One region of the Paenibacillus sp. NRS-1760 genome, then DNA from elsewhere that is predicted to be linked to it. Evidence: riboswitches for the same ligand, from Rfam matches in the RefSeq annotation. Region 1 holds a riboswitch; each other region holds the start of a gene.
What was found. A riboswitch is a leader RNA that binds a small molecule or an ion and turns the genes downstream of it on or off. The one in region 1 is predicted to bind cyclic di-AMP.
Positions count from the first base shown of each region.

Region 1 (5,232 bases):
CAGCTTAGTTATACTGATGCTGCTTCTGCTAGCGGCGATGCTCCTGCTCGGAAGAAAACAAGTTCACAGCGTACGATCCAAGGCTTAAATGAACTACAAATTATAAAAAACCTCCACATTCGCTGTTTCAAAGCGGGTGTGGAGGTTTATTTATTATTAAACGTGTTATTCTAAATGTTTTCAGCTATTTAAGAATGGTTTTGTATACCTCTATGGCGCGCGCGCGTGATGCTTTCAAGTCGACGATGGCACCGCTTTGCGGCTGATGAATCTCTTTGTCTGTCAAATGATTCAAATGAGGCAGCCAGCGCCTAATATAGCTGCCGCTAGGATCATGCGTCTGTGACTGAGTTGCGGGATTCATGATGCGGAAGTAAGGCGCTGCGTCATACCCGAGTGAAGAGCACCACAGCCAACCGCCGCGATTAAGCGTGTTGTCATAATCGCTTAAGTGAAGGCGGAAATATTGTTCGCCAAGCGTGAAGGGACATAGCAGATTTTTAGTTAAAAACATAGCTGTTACCATTCGCAAGCGGTTGGGCAGCTCACCTGTACGATTGAGCTGCGTCATGGCCGCATCAATGATTGGAATGCCGGTGGCAGCTGCAGCCCATGCTTCTAGATGAGCATCTGAGAGCTTGGACATATCAGCGAGCTGCTCGTAACGAAAAAAATCATCATGATACATCGCTTGATATAAATAAAAATCACGCCATGCCAGCTGCCTTACCCATGATTCAGACCCCGGAAGCCCTTGGGTCATTTCGTAGGCTTGGCGGGCGGAGATGGCGCCCGTATTAAGGAAACGTGCAAGCTGGCTTGTATGATCGTCGGCATAAGCGTCCCTGCTCTCCGAATAAGAGGCAAGGCGTTCTCGTACGAACCGTTCCAGCTTGGATAATCCTTTGGACGATCCTTGCACGTTTGTGCCGCCTAGGGCGCATGAAACGGATTCGGGCAAAGCGAAGGACAACGCAACCTTGGCATTAATTTCGCTTAAGGTAGCAAGCTCATGAATCGTCGTTTCACTCATTGGGCTATAGCACTCCAGCATAAAGCTGCTCCACTTGCGATAAAAGGGTGTGAAAACCTTGTATGGCTCCATTTTTCGAGCAAATGCCGGGAAAGCATCTAGATCAGCAAGAGGTGAATCGGCAATAGACATCCAGCGGCGGCCAAGGCTGCGTGTGATTAGCCCAAGCTGCTCATCTCGCTGCCGTGAGTAAGGCGTATAGTCTGTATGAACAATAACCTCATCAATAGGATGCTCATGCAGCAGTGCTTCGGTGATCGCAGCAGGATTACCATAAAGCACATGCAGTTCCTTTCCTGCATTAGAATAGCTGTGCAGAAGCGAGGCGGCTTGCGCCATGAAATTTCGACCGCTATGACTAGTTAAACGGCCATCTCCTGTAATAACGGGATCTATGATTAGCAAATGAATGCCTTGTTTCTCTTTTTTCTTCAAATAATCAAAAGCGCGCAAATCTGCAATACGCAAATCCTTGCGGTGAATAAACAAATACATCAGTGATAGCTCCTTCCATAAGCGCAACAGTGAACGGCCGCATTCCAGCTGGAATGAAACAGCAAAGCCGCAAGTCATTTGTCGTCAGAGGACAAAAAACTGCGGCTTTGCTAGATGAGTCTACCCGTTCAATCCTCAAGAAGAGGGATTAGGTTGCTCTATTTTACGTCAACGTTGGCTTGGTATGAATCAGCATCCATGATACGACGAGCAGTTACATATCGTCCCTCATAGTACTCGGAGTTAAGTTTGTCAGTTACAACGCCTCTGCTCGAGGATGAATGTACAAACTTTCCATCTCCAATGTAAATGCCAACATGGGATACGGCGCTATTATTGCCGCCAACTGTGTCGAAGAACACAAGATCTCCCGCAATGAGGTCAGCCTTAGCGACCTTTGTACCTTCTTTTGCTTGCGAACCAGAAGTACGTGAAAGCTCAATGCCCATTTTCTCGAACACATAGCTCGTGAAGCCGGAGCAATCAAAACCTTTCGACGACGTTCCGCCGCTTTTGTACGGAGTGCCAATAAGATCATTAACAATTCCGTTCAATTTTGAGTCAGCGAAAGCGCTTCCCGCTTGAAAAGCGAGCACGAGAACGAGACCCAGGATTAATGCGGTAATCTTCTTCAATTGTGAAACTCCTTCCAATGCCGACGAGGTTAGCTGTGGGGTTCGGTTGAAGGCTCCCTATGATTCCTCGGGCGTTTGAAAAAAACTCAAACGTCGGAATCAATTCACCCAAAGTGGTTCCCCCGTATCCCAATAGGGAATTAGGCAGTTTTTTTATTGCTTTGAGAAATATTCGATTATTTTCAATGATCTCCTGCCTTTAGTGGCAATTTCTAATAATTCTCATGTAACCTTTTGACAATTTGCTTCGTTAAACCGTTCTTTCTGTAATATAAACACGCCATAGTAGTGCTTTCTAACTAAATACATGGAGTCAATTTCATTAATTATGTGGATGTTGTGTAAAATATACCTATTTGTCCTTTAGGTGCTATATCGCAAGGACTAGCTTAAAGTGCCGTAAACGGCGGTATTTCACTATTTTGCTCCTAATAAATTAGAAAAATCTCATCTATATCACTCGTGAATAAGCGTAGATTCAGACAGCCTAGCTGCTGCTCCAGATAGAGCGGCAGAAATAGACAAAGGAGGCTGTTCATGAGAACAGCCCCCTTTGGGCAATCGAAAAAAAGTTTTATTTTGCAGTAACGATTTTTTCAGAAATGAGCTGTGGATCGTTGTTTTTTTGCTGCATCCAAAACTGTACCTTGTATTTTCCAGCATTTTTAAAATCGTAGGAAACGAGCTTGGAGCTGAACCAAAAGGTGTCTTTTTCGACGAACTCTTTAAAATCATCATCATCCTGGCTGCGGCTGTCGATTGTCGTTTCCTTATCATTAGGATCAACGATGGTCACTTTGAACTCTGAAATCGCCATATTCAAATTATCGATTTGCGCTTGCACTAAAAATTTCTGAACACTGCCTTTATCAACCTGTCCGAACATAGCTCGCTTCTCGTTCATTAGAAACATATGCACATTGGGCTTTTGAATAATGAGCTTCTTATCACTGCTCTTCCATTGGACGAAGGCTTGGAGGCTGTCGCTTAAAGAACGAATACTAATATAAACCTTATCATCCACAACGACAGCATCGTCAGTGGATTGCTTATTATTATAAAGGAGCGTTACCTTCTGAAATAGTTTGTCTGCTGCAACCAATGAACCGCCCGATAAGAGCAATACCATGGATATAATAACTAGTTTTTTACGCATCATTTGTGAATATCCCCCATTTTTGATTTTCTTTCAGTTATTTATACAGAACTGCCATCATTTAGTTGCGGTTAGTTGTAAAAAAAACCTCCACACCACAGCAAAGCGTGGAATGAAGGTTTATTTTTGCTTCAGCATCTAGAGGACGCTGAAGGCTTTTTTGGTTTGCTACATTCTTTTCGTTTCCAAAAAGTCATATTGCGCGGCAATCGTCCAAACCTTCATCAGTGTTTGAATGAGATAATAGCCTTGATGCAGGATAAGTGCAATTAGCCCGGCCCAAAGCATGGAGAGACTTGTCACCACAAGCCCAGCAGCCGCTCCAATCCCCCACATGATGAGCGACACAGCTGCATAGGTGAGGAAATTTTGGAGAGCGTGCCATAAGGAACGGAATATGCTTCCTCCTGATGCAGCGCTGAATTGCATGGCTAGAAACAGCAGATGCAGTACTGTGCCCCATAGGAGCCATAGAAGGGCTCCAGGGAGCACCGTTTGCAGTAGCTCTGGAATAGAGCCGCTCTCTAGCAGAGCATCCAGTGAGCGCGGCAGCACATACCAAGCAGGAGCCACAGATAAAATAACCTCGATCCAGTAAAGCAGAACTACAGGCTTCCAAGCTTTGCGAATGCCTTCTAGAAATCGTGTCCCTCCATTCGATCTGGACTGATTTAACGAATAGAATAGACCGGCATTGAATAAGGGAGTGATCAGCATTCGGGCAACAAGGAGACCGCCCAGCGTCCAGACGTAAGGATTAATGAGATCGGTCTTGAACAGCTGGAATTGTGCTTCGGTCATGAATAGCTGAACGGCTGCTTCTGAAGGAGCGGAGCTTGGATATCGCCGCAGCAGCGGAGCTACGACCGAATCAATGAAGCGGTAAAGGAAGAACCCCCAGATCAGCTGATAAAGAAATAATAAAACAACAATGTAAAAATGTTTCACCGCTAACCGCCAGCCTTGCTTCAAATGTATTTTCATCGTTTATCGCTCCTTGAACGCAATTACTTACCAGCTCAGCGACCCGAGCAGTCCTTCAATTAGTTGGACAACGCCGAGGCTCCATCTCGTGCGTTTATCCTCTGGCAGCTGAGCCTGCATGTAGTTGTTAATGAGCTTATTATCAAGCACATTGCTGTTGTTTGGGTCAACGACCGCCCATTCAAGCGGAGCGGAATGCAGCTGTTTATATTGCATATGGGATTCCTGAGTATCCCAAAGCTTTGTTATTTTGGTGCCGTCAGTAAACTTCATCAACACTTTTATCTCGCCATTGCTGCCGCCGTTTTTCTTAATGAGTACAACAGATTCATACATCTCAGCACCATCTTGGGTGACTGGGCGTACATGAATCGATTCGATCGAAAAGTCGGCCATTTTGTTGCCGTAGACATATTGGCTGAAATAATCATTCCATTTCGTTTTTGTTACCTGTTCGACAACACGCTGGAAGTCTGCTGTCGATGGATGCTTGAACTTATACTTTTGGAAATAGGTTCGCAATATTTTTTGCATCGTTCTGGAGCCGACCTGATTCTCGATACCAATGAGCACCAGCTTTGCCCTCAGATATACATTCTCGGCATATTGCGAGTGGCTGGCGTATGACCAAGATTGCTGCTTGAGCGGAGCAGGGTTGGTCATATAGCTCGCTTCCATGCGCAAATTCGGCTCCAAGCCGTATGCCGTCTCCATTACTTTATCCTCGGCATAGGACGTAAACCCCTCGTCCAGCCATGCCTCCTCGAATTCATTAGAGGCGACCATTCCGTACCAATATTGATGGCCAATCTCATGAACGACCGTACGTTCAAGATCGTAGCCTGGGTTATCATTTTCTGCAGCGAAAGCGGTTATGAGTGTTGGATACTCCATGCCGCCAGCTCCGTTCGCTCCTTTGGGCGGAACGA
Region 1 is NZ_JBITPK010000002.1:39,894-45,125, reverse strand. It holds gene ACIFSR_RS00215 (MFS transporter) at 1-88, shown strand, start outside; gene ACIFSR_RS00210 (deoxyribodipyrimidine photo-lyase) at 185-1,528, opposite strand; gene ACIFSR_RS00205 (C40 family peptidase) at 1,687-2,163, opposite strand; cyclic di-AMP (ydaO/yuaA leader) riboswitch at 2,167-2,320, opposite strand; gene ACIFSR_RS00200 (hypothetical protein) at 2,738-3,322, opposite strand; gene ACIFSR_RS00195 (hypothetical protein) at 3,488-4,303, opposite strand; gene ACIFSR_RS00190 (M1 family metallopeptidase) at 4,331-5,232, opposite strand, start outside.

Region 2 (5,232 bases), on a different contig from region 1:
ATACATAGGAGATAGCTTGTTTAAATAAAGTATGCTCTTCACGGTCATATTCACAGTTTGGAAAAGAGTAATGATTGGATTCTATATGCAATGCAGCGGCTGCAAACAAATGATATATACGCTCGTCCTTCATCATTGGATCTGTTTGAAAAACAAAAGGTGACGCAAGAGGAAGTGTGCCGATGAACCTTAGCAGCATACTGCTCCATCTGATCCAGTCGCGAGGCTTCTCGGATTTTTTAATAAACAGCTCACTCCAGCCATGACCACCAGCAGTGGAGAGTCTTAGGCAAACACGGTAACCATTCGATTCAAGCATGGAAGCCGGCAGCACAAACATTTGAATTCGTTTAATTTCAAACAAGGCAGCAGGATGATTATCCAAGCTTGGTAAGGGTACTTCAACTGGTGTAGACATCAATGAGATCTCTCCTCGATTTGAATAATTCACCGATAATACTCAGCCATATTGGCTTGCCGTCTATGGTAAACCCGAAATGCAATATTGTAAAACTGTGGTATATCGTGAAAAGGCAGCCATATGCCATATTAAAAGAAATCCATTCGTTATGGCAGCAAAAAGATATTTATTCTTCGAAATACTCGTTTATTCTCTTCCATTCTCGATTATAGAGAAATCTGATTATTCACGCATAAAATCGTTAGAAAGGGAATGAACACTATTTTTGAAAACAAGAGTAAAATTGAGAAATAGTGAGATATCGAGAGATCGAAATGAATGTAAGCGTTGCGAATCGCTCTGCAAGGCTGAAACTGGCTAAATTAGGTAGCAGGCTGCCTTTACAGTATTTATAGCGAGGAGTAATATTCGATACAGGATTTATAAATAAGTTTCGATTTACTGATCGCTGAGTTTCCGTGAAAGCGGAAGCGGGGGAACCAATAATGACGCGATGCGCCTGTTCGATGTGAGAGTCGAACAAACGCAGAGCAGGGGTGAATCTTTGACAGGTGCCATGGATACCGGTCAAAGTAGGGCGACTCTCACCGCCCGAATCCGACAGCTAACCTCGTAAGCGTGGACCGAGAGAGGAATGATGAAGCTTGTGATCGATTAACTTCGACCGCAGAGTGTCATAGACCTCTGTGGTTTTTTGTGCCCAAAAAAGCTTTATTTGCTACAAAATGTAAGAAAACGCTGAGTCCTGCAGCAGCAGGAACGGGGGAACCAACGAACGATTCGTGTGTAATCACGATTTCGCTTCATGGGGTGAATCGCTTGAAAATGATCAAGCGTAGGGCAACTCTCAAGGCCCGAATCCGACAGCTAACCTCGTAAGTGTACTCGAGAGAGGCAACAGCCATCGTGCTTCCCGCGGCTTATTCTGCTGCGGGCAAAGAAGCCGCGGGAAAAGTTCCTCTTATCCCAAGGCTTCTTTTTTGTTGCCTTTTTTACCATATGGAGGAGAATTCGGTTGCAGGAAGAGCATATTATTGTAGCTGGTCTAAACGAGGCCGGCCAATCATTTATACGAACTTTGCAGTTTCATCAATTAAAATTTATCGTTTTGACCAATAGCAAACAGGAACAAAAACAGCTTCGCAAGCAGGGCATCAGCAATGTTTTGTATATCAATACGAATGATCGTCAAAGCTGGAATGTTCCTTCGATGAACATTAGCGAGGTATTTATATTCGAGAGCAGCTTGGCGCTTAGCTGCCGCTTTGTTCAGTGCTGCAGAGCTTGGACCTCAAAGTCCATTTACGTCATCACACAACAATGGAATCCAAGGGCTATTTACAAGGGGCTCGGAGCGGATCATATCGTATTCTCTCATACCGGTGAAGTCGGTTTTCTATTAAGCAACAAATAATGCAGGAGGGGTTTACATGCAGGATTTTTATATGTTCGGGGCGTTGTTAGCTAGCTTCGGTTTATTTTACGGATTTTTAACTTGGTGCTCCAGTGTTATTGAGAAAACAGGGGGCGAGGGCCAATGACTGTCATAGCGATAGTGGCTGTATTTGTTTTCGTTTATCTGATTTATGCGTTAATTCATCCGGAGAAGTTTTAATAGAGGGGGATTTACAAGATGGATATTTTACAATTGCTTATCGTCATTGCCGTTCTTGTATTGTTAGTTAAGCCGCTTGGTACTTACGTCTATCATGTGTTCTCAAATGAACACAATCGGTTAGACAAAGTATTCGGAGGGACGGAGCGATTTATATTTAAGCTTATTGGTCTCAAAAAAAGAGAGGGCATGAGCTGGAAGATATACGCACTCAGCTTTGTTGCAACCAATTTAATTTTAGTTGCTTTCAGCTATTTGATATTGCGGTTCCAAAATGCGCTGCCGTTTAATCCAAATGGCATGGCAGCCATGGAGCCTACACTGACTTTCAATACAGTCATCAGCTTTATTACCAATACGAATCTTCAGCATTACAGCGGGGAGAGTGCCTTATCTTATTTCTCCCAAATGGCGGTCATCATGATGATGATGTTCACGTCAGCGGCGACGGGCTTCTCGGTTGCCATCGCGTTTGTTCGTGGGATTACGAGTAAAGGAACGACGATCGGCAACTTTTTCGAGGATTTTGTAAAAGCACACACAAGAATTTTTCTTCCGATTTCCTTTATTATCACGCTAGTGCTTGTCGCTCTTCAGGTGCCGCAAACGCTTGATCCGACATTCACAATTAAAACGCTAGAGGGAGCCATGCAGCAAATTGCAATTGGTCCTGTAGCTTCGCTTGAATCCATCAAACATTTGGGCACAAACGGCGGCGGTTTTTTTGGAGTGAACTCGGCTCATCCATTTGAAAACCCAAATCCATTAACGAATGTGATTCAAATCTTGTCGATGTGGGCGTTGCCGGCTTCACTGCCTTATGCATTTGGGCTTTTTGCTAAAAACAAAAAGCAGGGCTGGGTTGTATTCTCCGCCATGATGTGTTTGTTTCTAGTGTTTCTAAGCCTTGCTTACACATCGGAGAAAACAGGCAATCCTGCAATGAGCGCACTAGGAATCGACGCTACTCAAGGAAGCATGGAAGGCAAGGAAGTAAGGTTCGGTATCGCGCAATCAGCACTGTTCACAACGGTAACAGCCGCTGCGACAACGGGTACCGTCAACAATATGCATGACACGCTTACACCGCTTGGCGGCTTGGTCCCGCTTGCTGAAATGATGCTTAATGTCGTCTTTGGAGGCAAGGGAGTAGGGCTTATCAATATGCTCATGTACGCCATACTAGCTGTGTTTATATGCGGGCTGATGGTCGGGCGAACGCCAGAGTTTCTGGGACGAAAAGTAGAGCCGCGAGAAATGAAACTGATAGCGATAGCAATTCTAGTTCATCCCTTCATTATATTAGTGCCTACCGCCATTGCTTTTATGACGGATTTGGGTCACGGGGCGATAACGAATCCAGGGTTCCACGGCATTAGCCAGGTGCTTTACGAATATACGTCATCGGCAGCGAATAATGGCTCCGGCTTTGAGGGATTAGGCGACAATACGCCGTTCTGGAATATTAGTACTGGGCTAGTCATGCTGACCGGCCGTTATATTTCGATGATTGCGATGCTTGCGGTTGCAGGATCTCTTGTTCGCAAGCAGCCTGTTCCAGAAACAATCGGGACGTTCCGTACAGATAATGGACTTTTCACTATATTACTAATTGGTACTGTTCTTTTAATTGGTGCATTAACCTTCTTGCCGGTCATCGTGCTTGGGCCGGTTGCAGAATATTTGACACTCCGCTAACGGATGAGGTGAACGATAATGAATAAAAATAAGAAGAATAATTTGCTGTCGGGAGATGCGGTTAAACATGCCGTCATAGATAGCTTTGTGAAATTAAATCCAGTTACGATGATGAAAAATCCAGTTATGTTTGTTGTCGAGGTAGGGACGGTTATCGTTCTGCTGATGACTATTTTTCCAAATTACTTTAATTCTCAAGAACGCATAGGCTTTAATATTACCGTGTTTTTCATCCTGCTTTTCACACTGCTGTTCGCAAACTTTGCTGAAGCCATTGCAGAGGGCAGAGGCAAGGCACAGGCCAATTCGCTCAAAAAATCTAAGCAGGAAATGAGCGCCAATAAGCTCGTCGGCAGCTCTATTGTAGTCGTATCATCAACGGAGCTCCGCAAAGGCGATATTTTCATCGTCACGCAAGGTGAGATGATTCCTGGTGATGGCGAGGTCATTGAAGGGCTGGCTTCCGTAGATGAATCAGCGATTACAGGTGAATCGGCGCCAGTTATTAAAGAAGCTGGAGGAGATTTCAGCTCGGTTACAGGCGGTACAAGGGTTGTGAGTGACAAAATTAAAGTGCGCATGACGAGTGACCCCGGGGAGTCATTCATCGATCGGATGATTGCCCTTGTTGAAGGAGCGAAACGTCAGAAGACGCCTAATGAAATTGCGCTCAATACGCTTTTGACGAGCTTAACGATTATTTTCTTAATTGTAGTTGTTACATTGGCACCAATCGCTGACTATTTGGGTATCCACTTAGAAATTCCAGTATTAATCGCGCTGCTCGTATGTTTGATTCCGACGACTATCGGCGGACTATTATCAGCAATCGGCATTGCTGGGATGGATAGAGTAACTCAGTTTAATGTACTGGCTATGTCAGGTAAGGCTGTTGAAGCTGCAGGGGACATTAATACGATGATTTTGGATAAAACCGGAACGATCACGTTCGGCAACCGGATGGCAAGCGAGCTTGTGCCTGTCGGTGGCAGCAATCTTCAAACTTTATCGAGTTGGGCGGCTATTAGCTCGCTTAAGGATGAAACGCCTGAAGGCCGTTCTGTGCTTGAATGGATGAAGAAGCAGGGCTTAAGCTATGATGCTTCACTTGCAGAAGGCGGCGAATTTATTGAATTCAAAGCAGAGACGCGAATGAGCGGCATTGATCTGGCAAACGGCCGCCGAGTTCGGAAGGGCTCTGTCGATGCGGTTCGGAAGTGGGTAGCTTCACAGGGGGGAACCATCCCATCCGATTTAGAAAATATTTCAAATACGATTGCTACATTAGGCGGTACACCGCTCGCAGTAGCTGTTGATAACCAAATCTTTGGTGTTATCTATTTGAAGGATACCGTTAAGCCAGGAATGAAGGAAAGATTCGATCAGCTGCGAGAGATGGGCATCAAAACGATTATGTGTACGGGAGACAATCCGCTTACTGCAGCAACCATCGCACATGAAGCGGGAGTCGACGATTTTATTGCGGAGAGCAGGCCGG
Region 2 is NZ_JBITPK010000010.1:226,671-231,902, forward strand. It holds gene ACIFSR_RS12065 (hypothetical protein) at 1-418, opposite strand, end outside; cyclic di-AMP (ydaO/yuaA leader) riboswitch at 858-1,056, shown strand; cyclic di-AMP (ydaO/yuaA leader) riboswitch at 1,148-1,318, shown strand; gene ACIFSR_RS12070 (NAD-binding protein) at 1,437-1,835, shown strand; gene kdpF (K(+)-transporting ATPase subunit F) at 1,959-2,036, shown strand; gene kdpA (potassium-transporting ATPase subunit KdpA) at 2,055-3,734, shown strand; gene kdpB (potassium-transporting ATPase subunit KdpB) at 3,753-5,232, shown strand, end outside.
Region 2: linked by a shared signal. The riboswitch ahead of ACIFSR_RS12070 (NAD-binding protein) and the one ahead of ACIFSR_RS00205 (C40 family peptidase) in region 1 are both predicted to bind cyclic di-AMP.

Region 3 (5,232 bases), on a different contig from region 1:
AAAAAAGAAGGAGAAAAGAAAGAAAAAGCGCCGATTTTGTTGTTAGATGGTTTGGAAGATATAAGCGAAATATCCTCTAAATCCGACATTGTTCGTTCTATTACTGGCCTGCATCAAGGACAATATCATCTTTATTATCCAGAAGAGCCGCTCAAACAAAATATTCATCGATTGCCGGAATCACTTCGTAAGCTTTTCAAACTAGATTGAAGGAGCATAACATCAACATGACATTACTTTTTGATACACATACCCATTTAGATTCGGAAAAATTTGATGAGGATCGCGACGAGGTCATCCAGCGTGCGAAGGATGCAGGCGTGCATATGCTTGTCAATATTGGTTTTAACCGTGAAACGATCCCTACAACGATGGCGCTAGCAGAGAAATATGATTTTATATACGCAGCAGTTGGTTGGCATCCAGTTGACAGTATAGATATGCTTCCAGAGGATTTGGAATGGATTGAACGTCTATGCGCGCATGAGAAGGTTGTCGCCATTGGTGAGATTGGACTCGATTATCACTGGGATACTTCTCCAAAAGAGGTACAACAAAGGGTTTTTCGTGAGCAAATTCGTCTTGCTCGTAAGGTGGGCAAGCCAATTGTCATTCATAATCGGGATGCTCATGAGGACATTATTCGTATTCTTCAGGAAGAGAATGCAGCAGAGGTTGGCGGTGTCATGCATTGCTTCTCCGGCAGCTGGGAAACGGCTAAACAATGTCTTGATATGAACTTCTATATATCATTTGGAGGACCCGTTACTTTCAAAAATGCAAGGGTGCCAAAAGAGGTGCTTAAGCAGGTTCCGATCGACCGAATTTTGATCGAAACTGATGCTCCATATTTAACTCCTCACCCGTTCAGAGGGAAGCGAAATGAGTCCTCTTACGTCTCTTTAGTTGCAGAGACAGCAGCCGAATTATTGGGCAAAACGGTAGAAGAAATAGGCGTAATTACGACTGAAAACGGTCGAAGATGTTTTGGTATTGTCTAAAAACGAGAGGAATAATGAGAAATAGAGACCTTTATCGCGTAAAAACTAATTTTTATAGCGATAATCGCTTATTTTTTCCTGCTTTATCCTGCTTTTTCGCTTAAATCGTCTTTTATCGTATCTTTACAATTGACCTCGTATGAAGGTATGATTCATCTCAGAGCAATAAAATTTTGTATTGGATTTCCAGTTTACGCTTAATCTCCATTCGGAGAGCGGGGGAACCATGTACGGTTTTTGAAACCGTATTTTGAATTCTTCAGGGGTGAATTTCGAAGCCATTGCCATGAGCATTGTGTAACGAATAGGGCGACTCTCTTGTCCGAATCCGTCAGCTAACCTCGCAAGCGTTATAGAGAGTGATCAACCTCGTGCATCCATTTTTCTGTATCCCAGTGAATCATTTAACCGGGAAGCCACGAAACAGATCCTCTGTCGACGGCTTCTTTTTATTTTCGAATAATCGGGAATTTGTCGACATAGGGATAAAAGATGGGGGTGGGAGGATCGATAGCAGTACTGGATTGCGTGCTCGCACGCCAATATACTATAGTCGCGTCAGTTGTATCATGCGTAACACTTGGCGGCGGGGCTATGAAGGAGGACCGATGAAGTGGGAATACTCCAGGTTAAGGACACCCATGGGAAACGATCATCCAGCATGTCTTTCGCATTGCGATGGAAGCGTGAAAACTTGCGTTTGATTCTTTTGAGTGCTACTATCTCAATCGCTATGACTTTCATGTTTTTGGTGTTGTTGTACGGAACGGCTGTCAAAAGCGTCTCCGTAGTAGTGAACGGACAAGAAACCATTGTGGAAACGAAGCAATGGGTCCTGCAACGCCTACTGGATGAACAAGCTATCGCAATTGGACCACATGATGAGGTGTCCATACCGCTTAATGCGGCAATAAAGGACGGAGATCGTATAGAGGTGACTCATGCGATACCGGTAATTGTGAAGGCTGATGGCAAGACCTCTACTGTATATACGACAGAGAGAACAGTGCAGGCAGCGATCGAGGAATTACATATTCCAGTTCGTGGTCAAGATAAAGTAATACCTCCGCTTCATACCGTTTTGGACAACGAAATGACTGTAACCGTCGTTCGCGTAGATAAGAAGGTAGCTGAGACAGAGCGTGCAATGCCATTCTCTATTGTGAAGAAGAACGATCCAACGCTGGAAGCGGGCAAGCAGAAGCTTGTTCAACCCGGCAAGGAAGGTCTGATCGTAGAGAGTATCGAGAAGCAGTACGAGGATGGAATTCTTATATCGAAGAAGATGGTCAGCAAGGTGGTTGAAACCGCTGCGGTTAATCAGGTTGTCGCCATCGGAACGAAGAAGGAAGAGCCTAAAGTATCTGTGCTCTCGAACAAGAGCCCGAGCTTTACTTCGCTTACGAAGAGCGGTGTAACGTTTAAGGCTAGAAAAGTACTTAAAAATGTCACGTTGACTGCTTATTCTGCAGACCTCTCTTCAACAGGAAAAGATGAAAGCCATCCGGAATACGGGATTACATCATCAGGCACTCGGGTGCAAGAGGGTCGGACGATAGCTGTTGATCCGAAGGTAATTCCCATCGGTTGGTGGGTTTATATTGAAGGAATCGGTTTCCGCCGCGCTGAGGATAAAGGAAGTGCGGTTAAAGGCAACAAAATCGACGTATACTTTGATAGTACAAAGATTGCGAACAAATTCGGCAGGAAAAAAGGCATCACCGTATATGTGCTGGGGCCGAATAAACCAACTGCAAGCTAATTGTGCGGTTACCATCATCTTATCGCAATAATCAATTAAATATGCCATCATAAGGAGAGGCACTGCCTCTTCTTTTTGCATGTCTAAGGGTCTAATACAGTTTATGTAGAAGGGGATGATCTTGGTGATCAAAGAGATCATTGTCGTTGAAGGCAAAGACGATACCGTTGCAATAAAAAGGGCGGTAGATGCAGATACCATAGAGACGAATGGTTCCGCTATCGGTGAGGATGTATTGAAGAGGATTGTGCTGGCCAATGAGCGTCGCGGCGTTATTATATTCACTGACCCTGATCATGCAGGAGAACGCATTCGCAAAATTGTTGCACGTCATGCGCCAGGATGCAAGCATGCTTTTTTGCCGCAGGAGAAGGCTTTGTACAAAGGGGACATCGGCATCGAAAATGCGAGTCCTGAAGCTATTCGTGCGGCGCTCTCTGAGCTCCGTACAGAATCGGCAGATGAAGCGGGAGAAATTAGCTGGGAAGACTTAATGGATGCAGGTCTGATTGTACATCCTGATGCGTCTAATCGTCGCTTGGTTATAGGCAAGCTGCTCGGAATTGGTTATGCGAATGGCAAGCAGTTCTATAAGCGCTGTACAAGCTTTCGGATTTCCAAAGCAGAGTTTACGGAAGCTTTCCGTCAAATGGAAAAGGAACTGGAGGGATAGCTGAATGAGTCAAGAGCATAGTGAGCTTAGCAAGGAAACGGTAAAGCCATCCGCGATAGAGGTGGCTACGCCCAAACGCACCAAAGAAATCATTGCGAAATACGGTTTTTCCTTCAAAAAGAGTTTGGGACAAAACTTTCTGATCGATCAAAATATATTAAATAACATCGTAGCGTCAGCTGAGCTTGATGAAACGAAGGGCGCGCTTGAAATCGGCCCCGGTATTGGCGCGCTCACACAGCGGCTTGCCAAAGCGGCTGGTAAGGTGACGGCTGTCGAAATCGACAATAGGCTCATTCCGATTTTGAAGGATGTGCTGGAGGGCGAGGAGCATACAACCGTCATTCATGGCGATGTGCTTAAGCTTGATTTGAAGAAGCTGTTCGAAGAGCAGTTTGCGGACGTAACAGGTGTAAGTGTTGTTGCCAACTTGCCTTATTATGTGACAACGCCAATTCTTATGAAGCTGCTTGAAGAGAAGCTGCCGCTTGAGCATATCGTCGTCATGATTCAGAAGGAAGTCGCGGAGCGGATGGCAGCGAAGCCAGGCGGCAAGGAATATGGCAGCCTCAGTGTAGCCGTTCAATATTACTGCGTGCCTAAGGTTGTCTGCATGGTGCCTCATACGGTGTTTATACCGCAGCCAAATGTAGATTCAGCCGTTATTAAGCTGTCATTGCGTGACAAGCCAGCTGTTGATGTACCCGATGAGGATCATTTCTTTAAAGTGGTGCAAGCCAGCTTTGCACAGCGACGGAAGACACTGGCGAATAATCTAACTGCATTCGTGGGCAAGGAGCGCCGCGAAGCATTAACGGAAATGCTTTTAAGCAACGATATTGACCCTATAAGACGCGGTGAGACGTTGTCGCTCGAGGAATTTGCGCGGATTAGCCGCAGCATGCTGGAGGCCGGCTGGTAGAGCTAGGCCGTTTCATCATAAAATACTCACCATTCGCACGCTCTGCCCATAGGATAGACGAAGAGGTGATTTACCCATGAAGCAAGGGGACCTGGTCGTCCGCAAATCGTATGGCGGTGACGTGCTGTTCAAGGTTGAGGCTATTCGTACACATACTGCCGTTCTGAAAGGCACGGATTACCGATTGCTTGCGGATGCTCCGATTCCTGATTTGTCGGTCATACGCGATCCAGAAACGACAAGTGCGGTGCAAGAAGTTCGAATTAAAGTGAATGATTCATTAAGACGCATGCATTCTGAACGGGAACGTCAAGCGGTTGAGAATGAGGAGCATATTCGGCATGCGCTGCAGCAGACTCAACCATTCTTTGAAGTGCCAGGAAAGGTACTTCACCTTGATGGTGATAGTAATTATTTGAAGAAGAGCATGCAGCTGTACAATACGATGCAAGTTCCTTCCCACGGTCTCCATGTGCATGAGTCTCAGATGGCTGATGTGCTTTACCGTCTGCTGCCCCAAATTCAACCGGATATTGTCGTAATAACAGGTCATGATGGCGTACTGAAAAGCCGTTTGCCCATGGATCTGTACAGTTTAAGCAGCTATAAAAACTCACAACATTTCGTTAATGCCGTACGCGTCGCTAGAGAATATGAGAGAAGCCGTGACGGGTTGATCGTTATTGCAGGTGCTTGCCAATCCCATTTCGAAGCTTTGCTGCAAGTGGGCTCAAACTTTGCAAGCTCGCCAGGACGAATATTGATTCATGCGCTCGATCCTGTTTATATAGCGATTAAAGCAAGCTATACATCCATAAAAGACACGATTAACTTAGCAGATGTCATTCATGGTACGATAAGCGGAATTGACGGC
Region 3 is NZ_JBITPK010000019.1:62,530-67,761, reverse strand. It holds gene ACIFSR_RS26690 (HD domain-containing protein) at 1-210, shown strand, start outside; gene ACIFSR_RS26685 (TatD family hydrolase) at 228-1,001, shown strand; cyclic di-AMP (ydaO/yuaA leader) riboswitch at 1,186-1,366, shown strand; gene ACIFSR_RS26680 (ubiquitin-like domain-containing protein) at 1,615-2,763, shown strand; gene rnmV (ribonuclease M5) at 2,888-3,436, shown strand; gene rsmA (16S rRNA (adenine(1518)-N(6)/adenine(1519)-N(6))-dimethyltransferase RsmA) at 3,441-4,358, shown strand; gene yabG (sporulation peptidase YabG) at 4,435-5,232, shown strand, end outside.
Region 3: linked by a shared signal. The riboswitch ahead of ACIFSR_RS26680 (ubiquitin-like domain-containing protein) and the one ahead of ACIFSR_RS00205 (C40 family peptidase) in region 1 are both predicted to bind cyclic di-AMP.